4 regions of the Thomasclavelia spiroformis DSM 1552 genome follow, and region 4 is predicted to be linked to each of the others. Evidence: predicted binding sites of a transcription regulator. Region 4 holds the regulator's gene; each other region holds the start of a gene.
The links. The regulator HrcA, encoded in region 4, represses chaperone genes, less so after heat shock. The targets are predictions, from matches to a motif close to TTTTAGCACTNNNNNNNNNNNAGTGCTAAAA.
Positions count from the first base shown of each region.

Region 1: a site for HrcA is predicted at 1,865-1,895, ahead of NQ543_RS00080 (Hsp20/alpha crystallin family protein). Genes of this name have one in related genera too.
Region 2: a site for HrcA is predicted at 1,447-1,477, ahead of clpB (ATP-dependent chaperone ClpB). Genes of this name have one in related genera too.
Region 3: a site for HrcA is predicted at 1,641-1,671, ahead of NQ543_RS09610 (GroES family chaperonin). Genes of this name have one in related genera too.

Region 1 is NZ_CP102275.1:15,752-18,961, reverse strand. It holds gene NQ543_RS00095 (PSP1 domain-containing protein) at 1-202, opposite strand, end outside; gene NQ543_RS00090 (hypothetical protein) at 215-1,156, opposite strand; gene tmk (dTMP kinase) at 1,153-1,773, opposite strand; gene NQ543_RS00080 (Hsp20/alpha crystallin family protein) at 1,989-2,405, shown strand; gene recR (recombination mediator RecR) at 2,629-3,210, opposite strand, start outside.
Region 2 is NZ_CP102275.1:424,963-428,172, reverse strand. It holds gene clpB (ATP-dependent chaperone ClpB) at 1-1,389, opposite strand, end outside; TPP riboswitch at 1,554-1,659, shown strand; gene thiM (hydroxyethylthiazole kinase) at 1,751-2,572, shown strand; gene thiE (thiamine phosphate synthase) at 2,559-3,197, shown strand; gene NQ543_RS01785 (HAD family hydrolase) at 3,194-3,210, shown strand, end outside.
Region 3 is NZ_CP102275.1:2,005,994-2,009,203, forward strand. It holds gene groL (chaperonin GroEL) at 1-1,309, opposite strand, end outside; gene NQ543_RS09610 (GroES family chaperonin) at 1,323-1,583, opposite strand; gene NQ543_RS09615 (IS1182 family transposase) at 1,874-3,210, opposite strand, start outside.
Region 4 is NZ_CP102275.1:1,552,285-1,555,494, reverse strand. It holds gene hemW (radical SAM family heme chaperone HemW) at 1-662, shown strand, start outside; gene hrcA (heat-inducible transcriptional repressor HrcA) at 802-1,842, shown strand; gene grpE (nucleotide exchange factor GrpE) at 1,845-2,393, shown strand; gene dnaK (molecular chaperone DnaK) at 2,410-3,210, shown strand, end outside.

The sequences.
Region 1 (3,210 bases), 990 kb from region 4:
CTTTTCTTAAAATCGATTTTAATTCTGTATCAAGATTAAATTCTTCGATTGACATTAATCCTTGCGAAATTTCTCCTAATTCTAACCCTCTAGTAGTTTCAACTACAACATATTCACCTTTTTCTAATTCTAAATCTGTAGAAAAATAATATACTTTTCCTGCACTTTTAAATTTAACACTTGCTAATCTAAGATTTTCCATAAATACTCCTTTCTATAGTCTATACATTATACTATCCATCAACAATGCAACGTTTACATTACTTTCAATAATATTTATTGCTTCTAAGATAATTTCTATTTGTTTTATTATTTTTTGATCTGGTACATTTACCTGTTTAAATAGTTCATAAGATGATTTAAAAATAATTTTTTGATTATGTTTCACGTGAAACACATCTTTAATTGCTAATAATAACATATTTAAAAATAATTTAATATCATTACGTTCTTTATATTTTTTTAATAAATTTGTTTGTACATTAATAATTAGATTATTTCTTTTAAAATACAAATCTTCAATAAAATTTTTAACTTGTACCTGCATATATTCAAAACGTTCATCATATAGATTTTTTGCCTCATCTAAATCATTTGATAAATATGAAATAATTGTAGCAGCTTCATTAGGTATATCTAAATCTATTAAATACTTAATAATATTTTCTTTACTATCTGGTTTTATTTCAATTACTTGACATCTTGATAAAACAGTAGGTAAAATTCTGTTTTTGTTTTTTGTAGTAAATAAAGCATATATTCCTTCAGTAGGTTCTTCCAACATTTTCAACAAAGTATTCATTGCTTCAAGTGTAGCATATTCAATATTTTCAATAATATATATTTTAGCTTTTCCTTCTAGTGATGATTTTTTAAATGTATTTTGTATTAACTCAATATCTCTCTTTTTAATTGAACTATCTTTTCCATTTAATCTAATAATATCACCATATTTATTTTGAGCAACTTTTCTACAATCATTACATTGCATACATGCAAGCGTTTGATCACAAATTAATGACATAGCTAAAAAAATTAATGGTTTTTCAGTATTATTCCCAACTAATAAAAACGCATGAGGTATCTTATTTTGTGAAAATTCATTATAAATTAAATTATAAAATAACGGCTGATGGTCTTTTAAATATTCTTTCATATTATCTTCTTTATAATGTCAATAACTTGACTTGCTACTTCATCAATTGATTTACTTGCATCAATTTTTGTTATTCTATCAGCATATTTTTCACAAATACTCATATAGCCCTCATATACTTTTTTATGAAAATCATTAGATTCCAAATCTAATCTATCAGTATCTCTATGATTTTTATTAATTCTTTCTAAACCAATTTCATAAGGTATATCAAAAAATATAGTAGTATCTGGAAATACATCACCTATTGCAAATAAATTTATTTGATATACTTCATCAATTCCAATATTTCTTGCAACTCCCTGATATACCAATGAACTATCTATAAATCGATCACAAATGACTAAATAACCATCATTTAATGCAGGTTCAATTTTTTCTATTAAATGTTGTCTTCTTGCTGCAGCATATAATAATGCTTCTGTACGAGCTTCCATTGCAATATTTTTTTTATCAAGAATAATAGCTCTTATTTGCTCAGCAATATCTATGCCTCCTGGTTCCCTTGTTAATAATACTTTATATCCTTCAGCCATTAACTGATCAAATACAATTTTTGATATAGTAGTTTTTCCACTACCATCAGGACCTTCTAATGTAATGAATTTACCTCTCATTGTTATTTCCTTTCAAATTATTATCATATACAATCTATACAAGATTATATCATATGTAACAGTTTCATACAATTTAATACTTTTAATACATTTTTAGCACTCTCCTATTGACAGTGCTAAAAATTAGTATTATACTATAAATGTAATCAGAAAAGAGTATTGATTACATACGATTATAAGTAATTTCGAAATTTATTTGGAAAGAGGCGATTATTATGAAATTACTTCCTGGGTTAACTACTTTTAATAATTTATTCGATGATATGTTTGATGATTCATTTTTTAGAAGCTACAATAGCTATATGAAGACAGATATAAAAGAAGTTGATAATCAGTATGTACTTGATATTGAAATGCCTGGTTTTAATAAAAAAGACATCTCAGTTGAGTTAAACGATGGATATTTAACAATTTCCGGTAATAAATCAACTAATAATGATGAAAAAGATACAAAAGGTAATATAATTCGTCAAGAAAGATATTCGGGTTCATGTAGTCGAAGTTTCTATGTTGGTGATAGTATTAAAAAAGGAGATATTAAAGCTAATTATGATAATGGTGAATTAAAAATTTATTTACCAAAAACAACAACTAAAGAAGTTGAAAATCATAATTATATACCAATTGAATAACCTAATTCCGACATTTAAATGTCGGAATTTTATATTAGTGTTATTAAATATATAACTATTATCCCAGGTAATCCTAACATCATTAAAATAAAAATATTTAAAATATTATAAGTAAAATAATTTCCAGTAATTATATTAAAAATATATATTATTATTAATGATTTAAAAAATAGCATTAACATTTTACGCATAAAAAAGCACCTCATTACATTATATGAAGTGCTTATATTTTTTTTCTACCTTCTAATGATTTTAACAATGTTAATTCATCTGCATAATCTATATTACTTCCAATTGGTAATCCATTAGCAATTCTACTCGTATTAATATTTCTTTTAGCAAGTAATTTAGCTAAATATAAAGCAGTTGTTTCACCATCTCTTGTTGGATTAGTGGCAATAATAACTTCTTTAATTGAATCATCTAATCGATTAAATAATGATGCAATATTCAAATCATCCATCGTTTTTCCATCAATAATTGACATTGTTCCATGTAAAACATGATACAATCCATTATATTCTTTTACCTTTTCCATTGCAAAAACATCCTTAGATTCTTCTACTACACAAATAACACTCTGATCACGGCTCTTATCTTTACAAATATCGCATATTTCATCCTCACAAATATGTCCGCATTTTTTACAATAATGAATGTTATCATGAATAGATGCTAAAGTTTTAGAAAAATCATCAACGTACTCTTTATCCATTGATAAAATATAATAAGCTAAACGTTCTGCACTTTTTCCACCAATACCCGGTAAGCGTTTAAAACAATTAACTAAATTTTGAAAAGATCT
Region 2 (3,210 bases), 1.1 Mb from region 4:
ATCACTTAAACCTTTTACTTGTTCATCTAATGAAGCAATACGACTTTTTATTTCATTTAAACGCTTTTCATTATCTTCACTTTTATCCTCTTTTTCAATTGAAATACGTTCCATTTCCAAACGATTTTTCTCACGTGTAATCGTATCAAGTTCCTCTGGCAAAGAATCAATTTCCATACGAATTGAAGCACATGCTTCATCAATTAAATCAATTGCTTTATCGGGTAAAAAACGATCAGTAATATATCTTTGTGACATATTTACAGCACCAATGATCGCACTATCAGTTATTTGAACTCCATGATGTGATTCAAATGAATCTTTTAAACCACGTAAGATTGCAATTGTATCATCTTGATCAGGTTCATCAACTTGAACTTTTTGAAATCTTCTTTCTAACGCTACATCTTTTTCAATATACATACGATATTCATCTAAAGTTGTTGCACCAATACAGTGAAGTTCACCACGTGCTAACATCGGTTTCAATAAGTTTGCAGCATCCATTGCCCCATCAGTTTTACCAGCACCAACTAATTGATGAATTTCATCGATAAATAAGATAATATTTCCTTCTGCTTTTTTTATTTCATTTAAAACAGCTTTTAGACGTTCTTCAAATTCTCCACGATATTTAGCCCCTGCAACTAATGCACCTAAATCCAATTCATATAAAGTTTTATTTTGCAAAGAAACTGGTACATCGTTTTTAAAAATACGCCATGCTAATCCTTCTACAATCGCAGTTTTACCAACACCTGGTTCTCCAATTAAAATCGGATTATTCTTAGTTTTACGTGATAAAATCTGAATCACACGACGAATTTCTTCATCACGCCCAATGACTGGATCAAGTTTACCATCAGCTACATCTTTAGTTAAATCACGTCCATATTTTTCTAATACTTCATATTGATTTTCAGGATTTTGATTATTTACCATATTTCCACCCCGCATTTCATCAATAACTTTCTTTACATCTTTTCGATTTAAATGAAATTCATTTAATAAATCTTTGACCCATGAACTATTCAAATCAAATAAAGCCATGATCAAATGTTCTACACTTAAATACTCATCTTTAAACTTAGACATTTGCTTATCAGCCAAACCAAATAACTGATTTAAATCATAAGAAAGACGTATGCTATTTATATCCACATTATTTACAATCGGCTTATTTTGCAATCTTGCAGTTAAGCTATTTTGTAATCTAGCAATATCAACATTACATTTTACTAACACACGATACATAATACCCGCATTATCTTCTAGTAATGCTAATAAAAAATGTTCTACATCTACTACTTGATGATTCATTTCACTAGCCATTTTAATAGCTTTTTGAATCGCCTCTTGCATCTTAGTTGTCCACTTTTCAATGTTCATTGTCATCACTCCTTTAGCACTCTATCTATCCAAGTGCTAATTATATTATACACAAAATTCTAGCACTGTCAACACCTGAGTGCTAAAAATATTTTATTTTTATCTATCTACTAATATTTTGTTTACTTGATATTTTTTTACATTCAAAGTAAAATTAATATGACAACATTATTAAGGGGAGCTTGTTGTACAGGCTGAGAGGAAGGTATTACCTTCGACCCATAACCTGATTTGGATAATGCCAACGTAGGGATAAAATACACTATAATTTTAGTGAGTATATCTGTTTGGTATGCTCATTTTTATTTTATTGCTAACCCTTATATAATTTTGTCAAAAATAGATTATATGGAGGTAAAATATGCTTGGGGAAAAACTAGAAAATGTAAGAAAACTAAATCCGTTAGTACATAATATTACTAATTATGTAACTGTTAATGACTGTGCAAATATTTTAATTGCCTGTGGTGGAGCACCAATTATGTCAGATGAAATTGAAGATGTTAAAGAAATTACATCAATTTGCTCAGCACTAAATATTAATATTGGAACACTTAATCACCTTACTATCCCTTCAATGCTTGAAGCTGGAAAAATTTCTAATAAATTAAATCATCCTATTTTATTAGATCCCGTTGGAGCAGGTGCATCTACATATCGTACCAATACTGCCAAAAAATTAATTGAAGAAATTAAATTTTCTGTTATTCGTGGAAACATTTCAGAAATCAAAGCATTGGCAGGAAATAATTCTGCAACTAAAGGCGTTGATGCTAATGAAGATGATGCAATAACTCTTGATAATATTGATCAAATTGTATCTTTTGCTAAAGAATTCGCTAAAAAAACTAATTCCATAATAATTATTACTGGGGCTAAAGATATCATTGCAAATAATGAGATTGCTTATGTTGTATCGAATGGTCATCCTATGATGAGTAAAATTTCCGGTACGGGCTGTATGCTTAGTGCAATGACTAGTGCTTATATTGCTGCTAATCAAGACGATATGATTGGAGGATGTCTATCTGCAATTTGTGCTATGGGAATTTGTGGTCAAAGAGCTTTTGATAAATTACAAAAAAATGAAGGAAATCTTACTTATAAAAATAAAATTTTCGATGAAATTTTTAATTTAACTAGTGATATTTTAGAAAAGGAAGCTCAATATGAAATTAAATAATAAATCTCTTTTACTATATGCTGTTACTGATCGAAGATGGAGTTACAACGATACTTTTTACAAACACATCGAAGAATCTCTTGAAGGTGGAGTAACTTTTCTTCAACTTCGTGAAAAAAATTTAGACATAGATTCTTTTTTTAAAGAAGCTATTAAAATAAAAGAGCTTTGTAAAAAATATAACGTACCATTTATTATTAATGATAATGTTGAAATAGCTTTAAAATCTAATGCTGATGGTATTCATGTTGGGCAAGATGATATGGGTGTAGAAGAAGTACGAAAACTAATTGGAAAAGAAAAAATTCTCGGTGTTTCTGTTCAAACTGTAGAACAAGCACTTCTTGCACAAAGCCAAGGTGCTAATTATTTAGGAGTTGGATCAATCTTTACAACAACTTCAAAAGATGATGCAAAAAGCGTAAGTATTAATACATTAAAAGAAATTTGTAATGTTGTTAATATTCCTGTAGTTGCAATCGGTGGAATTGATGAAAATAATGCTAAACAACTCTCTAAAACTGGAATTAGCGGTATTGCTGTTATTAGTGCCATATATGCAAACAAAAATATAAAAAATGCAGCAATGAAACTTAAAGAACTTATTGAAGAGATAGTAAAATGATAATTACTGGTGC
Region 3 (3,210 bases), 450 kb from region 4:
TTTGAATATCAACATTATCATTTTTCAATACTGGTTTTAATTCTTTATAAGCTTCTACTAATGCTGCTCCTCCACCAATTACAATACCTTCTGATACCGCTGCTTTAGTGGCATTTAAAGCATCTTCAATTCTTAATTTCTTTTCTTTTAATTCACTTTCTGTAGTTGCTCCAACTTTAATTGTAGCAACTCCATTAGTTAATTTACCTAATCTTTCTTGATATTGTTTTTTATCATAATCACTAGTTGTATTAGCAATTCTTGTTTTGATTTCTTCAATACGAGCTTTTAGTTCTTCACTTGCTTCATTATTACTGATCATTGTTGTATTATCTTTAGTTACAATTACTTTTTTTATAGTACCTAATTCTTCAAGCTTCATATCTTCTAATTTCATGTTTAATTCTTTGTTATAGAATTTAGCATTAGTTAATGCTGCGATATCTTGAAGCATTTCTTTTTGATTATCACCAAAACCAGGTGCTTTTGTTGCCACAACATTAAATGTTCCTCTTAATTTATTTAATACTAGTGTTGAAACAACTTCATTTTCAAAGTCTTCAGCAATTAATAACAATGGTTTATTAGCTTGTAATACTTGTTCTAAAACCGGTAATACTTCTTGAATATTATTGATTTTATGATTAGTAACTAAAACATATGGATTTTCTAATTCAACTTGCATTTTTTCACGATCAGATACCATATATGGTGATACATAACCTTTGTCATATTGCATTCCTTCGCTAATTTCTAATTCATTATCAAATCCATTACTTTCATCTACATTAATAATTCCATCGCGACCAACTTTATCCATTGCTTGAGCGATTAAATCACCAATTTCTTTACTTCCCGCAGAAATTGTTGCAACACTAGCAACATCATTACTTGTTTCCACTTTACGTGAATTTTTCAAAATTGTTTTAGCAACTTCTTTACTTGCATATTCAATACCTTCACGCATTAAAACTGGATTACTTCCTTTATCAACTGCTTTAATTCCATTATTAATCATATCACGAGCAAGAATTGTAGCAGTAGTTGTTCCATCTCCAGCTACATCATTAGTATTATTTGCAACTTCATATACTAATTTTGCTCCCATATTTTCAAACTTATCTTCTAATTCAATTTCTTTTGCAATACTTACACCATCATTAGTAATTAATGGAGAACCATAACTTTTTTCCAATACAACATTTCTTCCTTTAGGTCCTAAAGTTACACATACAGCATCTCCAAGAATATTAACACCCTTTAACATTGCCTTACGGGCATCGCTTGAAAATCTAACTTCTTTACTCATAACTAACTACCTCCTATGCAAGATATCCTAAAATATCTTTTTCACTAATAACAATATATTCAACTACATCAATTTTAATATTCGTACCTGAATATTCTTTATAAACTACTTGATCGTTTTCCTTAATTTCAGCTTTACAATCTTTTCCAATTGCAACAACTGTTGCTACACTTGGCATACTTTTACTTTCAGTCGTTAAAATAATTCCACTTGATGTTTTATTTTCTACTTTTTCTTTTTTCAAAACAACATTATCATGTAATGGCTTAATCATTTTAATCACTCCTTTTTAGCACTTGCCATACCTAAGTGCTAAGTATATTATACTCCTTTCTAGCACTTTGTCAATAAGAGTGCTAAATTTATTTAAATATTTATAAATTATCCAAAAATACTACAAATTAAAAGGGGCTGTAACGAATAAGGATTTTTAATCTTTAGGCGTTACGCCTTTTTTTGCTTGATACAGTATATTTAGATAAAAAACAAAGTTATCCATATTTAGATAACTTTTTTGGTACTATAAAAACATCATGTGCTTTTTACATGTTTTTATTTAGCTTTTTAGGAAATTGATATTTCCTTCTTTTTCATCTTTTTATTGTGGTATTTGCGTATATTATAGGCAATCCCTATTAACAGCAGTTCTGTTTTTACATTTATGTTTCCTCTTCTTTTTAATCGGACATAATCCATATTCTGCTTTATTATTCCAAATGTCCCTTCTGACTGTATACTTCTTTGCTTTTTCATCTCTTTTCCTTCTTCGGTTCCAAGATTTTCATCTACTTTTTCCTGCATTTCATTTAAGGCATAATTTATCTGTATTTTTCTTTGCTCCTTTGCCTTTGTGCATTTTTCTTTTACTTTACAGTCATGACATTTACCACATTCGAATACTCTGCTGATTTGTAGATATTCACCTGCTGTGTTCCATCTTTCTTCTTTTTCAATATTAAATGAATGTCCCTGTGGGCAGACTTTAAATCCCTTTTCATCATATTCCCAGTTCATCTGATTATATATTTTCTTTTTAAATTCCTTTGTATTCTTTTTTGCATAATAATTATACTTTAATCCCAGTTCCATCCCGTTTATGACATTAAAAAGCAAATTATCATAGCTTCCATATCCGGCATCGCCTATTGGCCATTTTGGATAACAGCCGTATCTTTCTTTATATTTTTTCATAAACGGTATATATGTTTTTGTATCAGCAGGATTTGAAAATATATCCATATGCATAATATATTCATCACTTACACCTATTTGCAGGTTATATCCCGGTTTAAATATACCTGTATGATTATAATAGTCATACTTCATGTTCATCATGGTAGCATCATGATCAGTCTTTGAATAACTGTTCCTGTCGCCACATATGTTCAATGATTCTTCATATCTCATTAATTTTATATAGATTTCAAGAAATTCATCATAATATTTCTGTAATAAGGAACGTCTTTTGCCTTTTCCGTATACTATTTCTATATTTTGTCTTATCATCAGTTCCATTAACTGTTCTGCAATCAGTCCTGTATCATCAGCAGAATATCTTGATTTTATATCATATTTAAAGTTAAGATCATCATTTAATCTTATGATCAGATCTGTCACTTTAAGAAATGCTTTTTCCTGATAGCCTAGAATAGCTTTTTTCCAAACAAAACTGTTTTTCCTTGCATTGGCTTCTATCTTAGTTCCATCAATATAAAGTTTAGAAATATCAACATCATCTAATTCAATGATTCTTTTAACAACATCATAAAAAATATCTTCGATAGACATCGATAATTTTTCTGATATAAATCTTTGAAAAGCCATGAAAGAAGGAGTTTCATCATTAGCCAGCCACATATATCGGATATCATATCTGCATAATTCTTCCATTTTTCTTAATT
Region 4 (3,210 bases):
AGCAGCTTGAATTTGATAATATTTCAATTGATTTAATGTATGGTTTACCTGATCAAACACTTCAAGATATTAAAAATGATTTAAATATTATTGAATCATTAAATATACAACATGTTTCATATTATTCGTTGATTTTAGAAGATCATACTGTATTAAAAAACCAAAATTACCAATCACTTGATGAAGATAGCGAAGCGTTGATTAATCAAATAATTGATGAAAAATTAGAGAGTCTAGGATTTATGAAATATGAAATTAGTAATTATTCAAAAAAAGGTTTTGAGTCATTGCATAATTTAACATATTGGCAATATGATAATTATTATGGAATTGGTTTAGGAGCAAGTAGTAAAATTGATAATTGTATTATTGAACATAGTCGCAATTTAAATGCATATTTAAATTATCGTGATACTACTAGTAAAATAGAATGTTCTAAAGAAGAAATAATGTTTAATCATTTAATGATGTCGTTAAGATTAGTTAAGGGATTGGATTTAAAAGAATTTAAGGAACGTTATAATAAGGATATATATGATGTTTATCAAGTAGCGCTTGATAAACATTTAAAACTTAAAACATTAGTAATTGAAGATGGGTATTTGCGTTGTAATAAAGAATCAATTAAATTATTAAATATGATTTTATTGGATTTTATGTAAAATATCATTCTAAATTAGAGTGATATTTTTTCTTTTCTTTTTTTTATAATTTTTAGCACAAAGTTGTTGACAGTGCTAAAAATTGATGTATAATGTATTTAGCACAAAGGAAGAAAGAGTGCTAAGGATGGTGAGAAAAATGCTAACAGCGCGGCAATTACTGATTTTCAAATGTATCGTTGATGAGTTTATTGAAACGGCAGAACCAGTTGGTTCTAAAGCTTTGATGACAAAATATCAATTGCCATATTCTAGTGCAACCATCCGTAATGAGATGAGTTTTCTTGAGGATTATGGATATTTAGAAAAAACCCATATTTCTTCTGGAAGAGTTCCTTCAGTAGAAGGATATCGCTTCTATGTTGATAATCTTGAAAAGCGAGATTTAGATGATGGGTTGAAGAATCAAGTCGCACAAATATTTAGTGATCGTCATCGCACGTTAGATGAAATAATTCATAAAAGCTGTCAAATGTTGAGCGAATTAACACATTTAACATCAGTTGTGTTAGGACCGGATTCAAGTAAAGATACGTTACAAAGAATTAGTGTAGTTCCTTTAGATGATGATCGAGTTACAGCAATTATTATAACTAATCAAGGATACGTTGAAAATAAAGTCTTTGATTTAAGTCGACATCATAATATTGATGATTTAATTAGCTGTGTTAATGTGATGAATGATTTGTTGATTGGAACACCAATTGAACAAGTGGCATTTAGACTTGAACGTGATGTTAAACCTATTTTATCGGCAAAGATTAAAGAACATGAAGAGTTATTTAATGCTTTTCTAGAAGCGTTTGTGAAATTTGCATCAAGTAATGTTTATTTTTCTGGAAAAGAGAATATGTTATATCAACCAGAATATAATGATGTAAATAAATTGAGAAGAATTGTTAGTGCATTTGAAAACTCTCAAGTATGGAATGCCTTACAACCTCTATCTGATGAAGAAGGGGTAACGGTAAGAATTGGAACTGATTCACCAATTAATGAAATTGATGATGTTTCAGTAATATCTGCTTCGTTTAAAACCGGAGCGACAACCAAGGGATCTATTTCAGTAATAGGGCCAACGAGAATGCCTTATGAAAAAGTAGTTTCTTTAGTGGATTATATTTCAAAGAATATTGAACAGGCTTTCTTTGATGAATCAGATGATAAAAAAGATGAATAGAGGTGAATGTAATGGCTGATAAAGAAGTAGTAAATGAAGAATCTGAAAATGAAACTGTAGAAGAAACAGTTGAAAATAAAGAAGAAAAGGAAGCTACTATCGAGGAACAATTAGTAGCTTTAGAAGAAGAAGTAAATACATGGAAGACTGATTATTATAAAGTGTTTGCAGATATGGAGAATCTTAAGAAAAGATTACAAAACGAACATGCAAATGCAATGAAATTTATGATGCAATCTTTCATTGAAGAATTGTTGCCGGTAGTTGACAATTTTGAAAGATCGTTAGCTGTAGAAAATCCAAGTGATGAAATTAAAAATTTCTTAAAGGGATATGAAATGATTTATAATCAGTTAATGCAAGTTTTAAAATCTCAAGGGGTTGAGGTAATTAAAACAGAAGGTGAAGAGTTTGATCCAAACTTCCACCAAGCCGTAATGACAGTAAAAGATGATAACTTTAAACCAAATATGGTTGTTGAAGAGTTACAAAAAGGATATAAATTAAAAGATCGCGTTATTCGTGCATCTTTAGTAAAAGTAAGTGAATAAATAGGAGGAATTTATTATGAGTAAAATTATTGGTATTGACTTAGGTACAACAAATTCATGTGTTAGTGTTATGGAAAATGGTGAAGTTAAAGTAATCGCCAATCCAGAAGGAAATAGAACTACTCCTTCAGTAGTATCATTTAAAAATGGTGAAATTATTGTTGGTGAAGCTGCAAAACGTCAAGCAGTTACTAATCCAGATACTGTTATGTCAGTAAAACGTCATATGGGTACTAGCCATAAAGAACATGTTAATGGTAAAGATTATACACCTCAAGAAATTTCTGCGATGATTTTACAAAACTTAAAAGCAACTGCTGAAGCATATTTAGGTGAAACAGTTACTAAAGCGGTTATTACTGTTCCTGCTTATTTCAACGATGCACAACGTCAAGCAACTAAAGATGCTGGTAAGATTGCAGGATTAGAAGTTGAACGTATTATTAACGAACCAACTGCTGCTGCTTTAGCATTTGGACTTGATAAATTAGATCAAGAACAAAAAGTACTAGTATATGACTTAGGAGGAGGTACATTTGACGTATCTATCCTAGATTTAGCTGATGGTACATTTGAAGTATTAGCTACAGCTGGTGATAACCAACTTGGTGGAGATGACTTCGACCAAAAAATTATGAATTGGGTTATTGATGAATTCAAAAAAGAACAAGGTATTGATTTATCTGCTGATAAAATGGCAATGCAACGTATTAAAGAAGCTGCTGAAAAAGCTAAAAAAGATTTATCAGGAACTATGCAAACACAAATTTCATTACCATTCATTTCAGCTGGAGCTAGTGGACCATTACATTTGGAA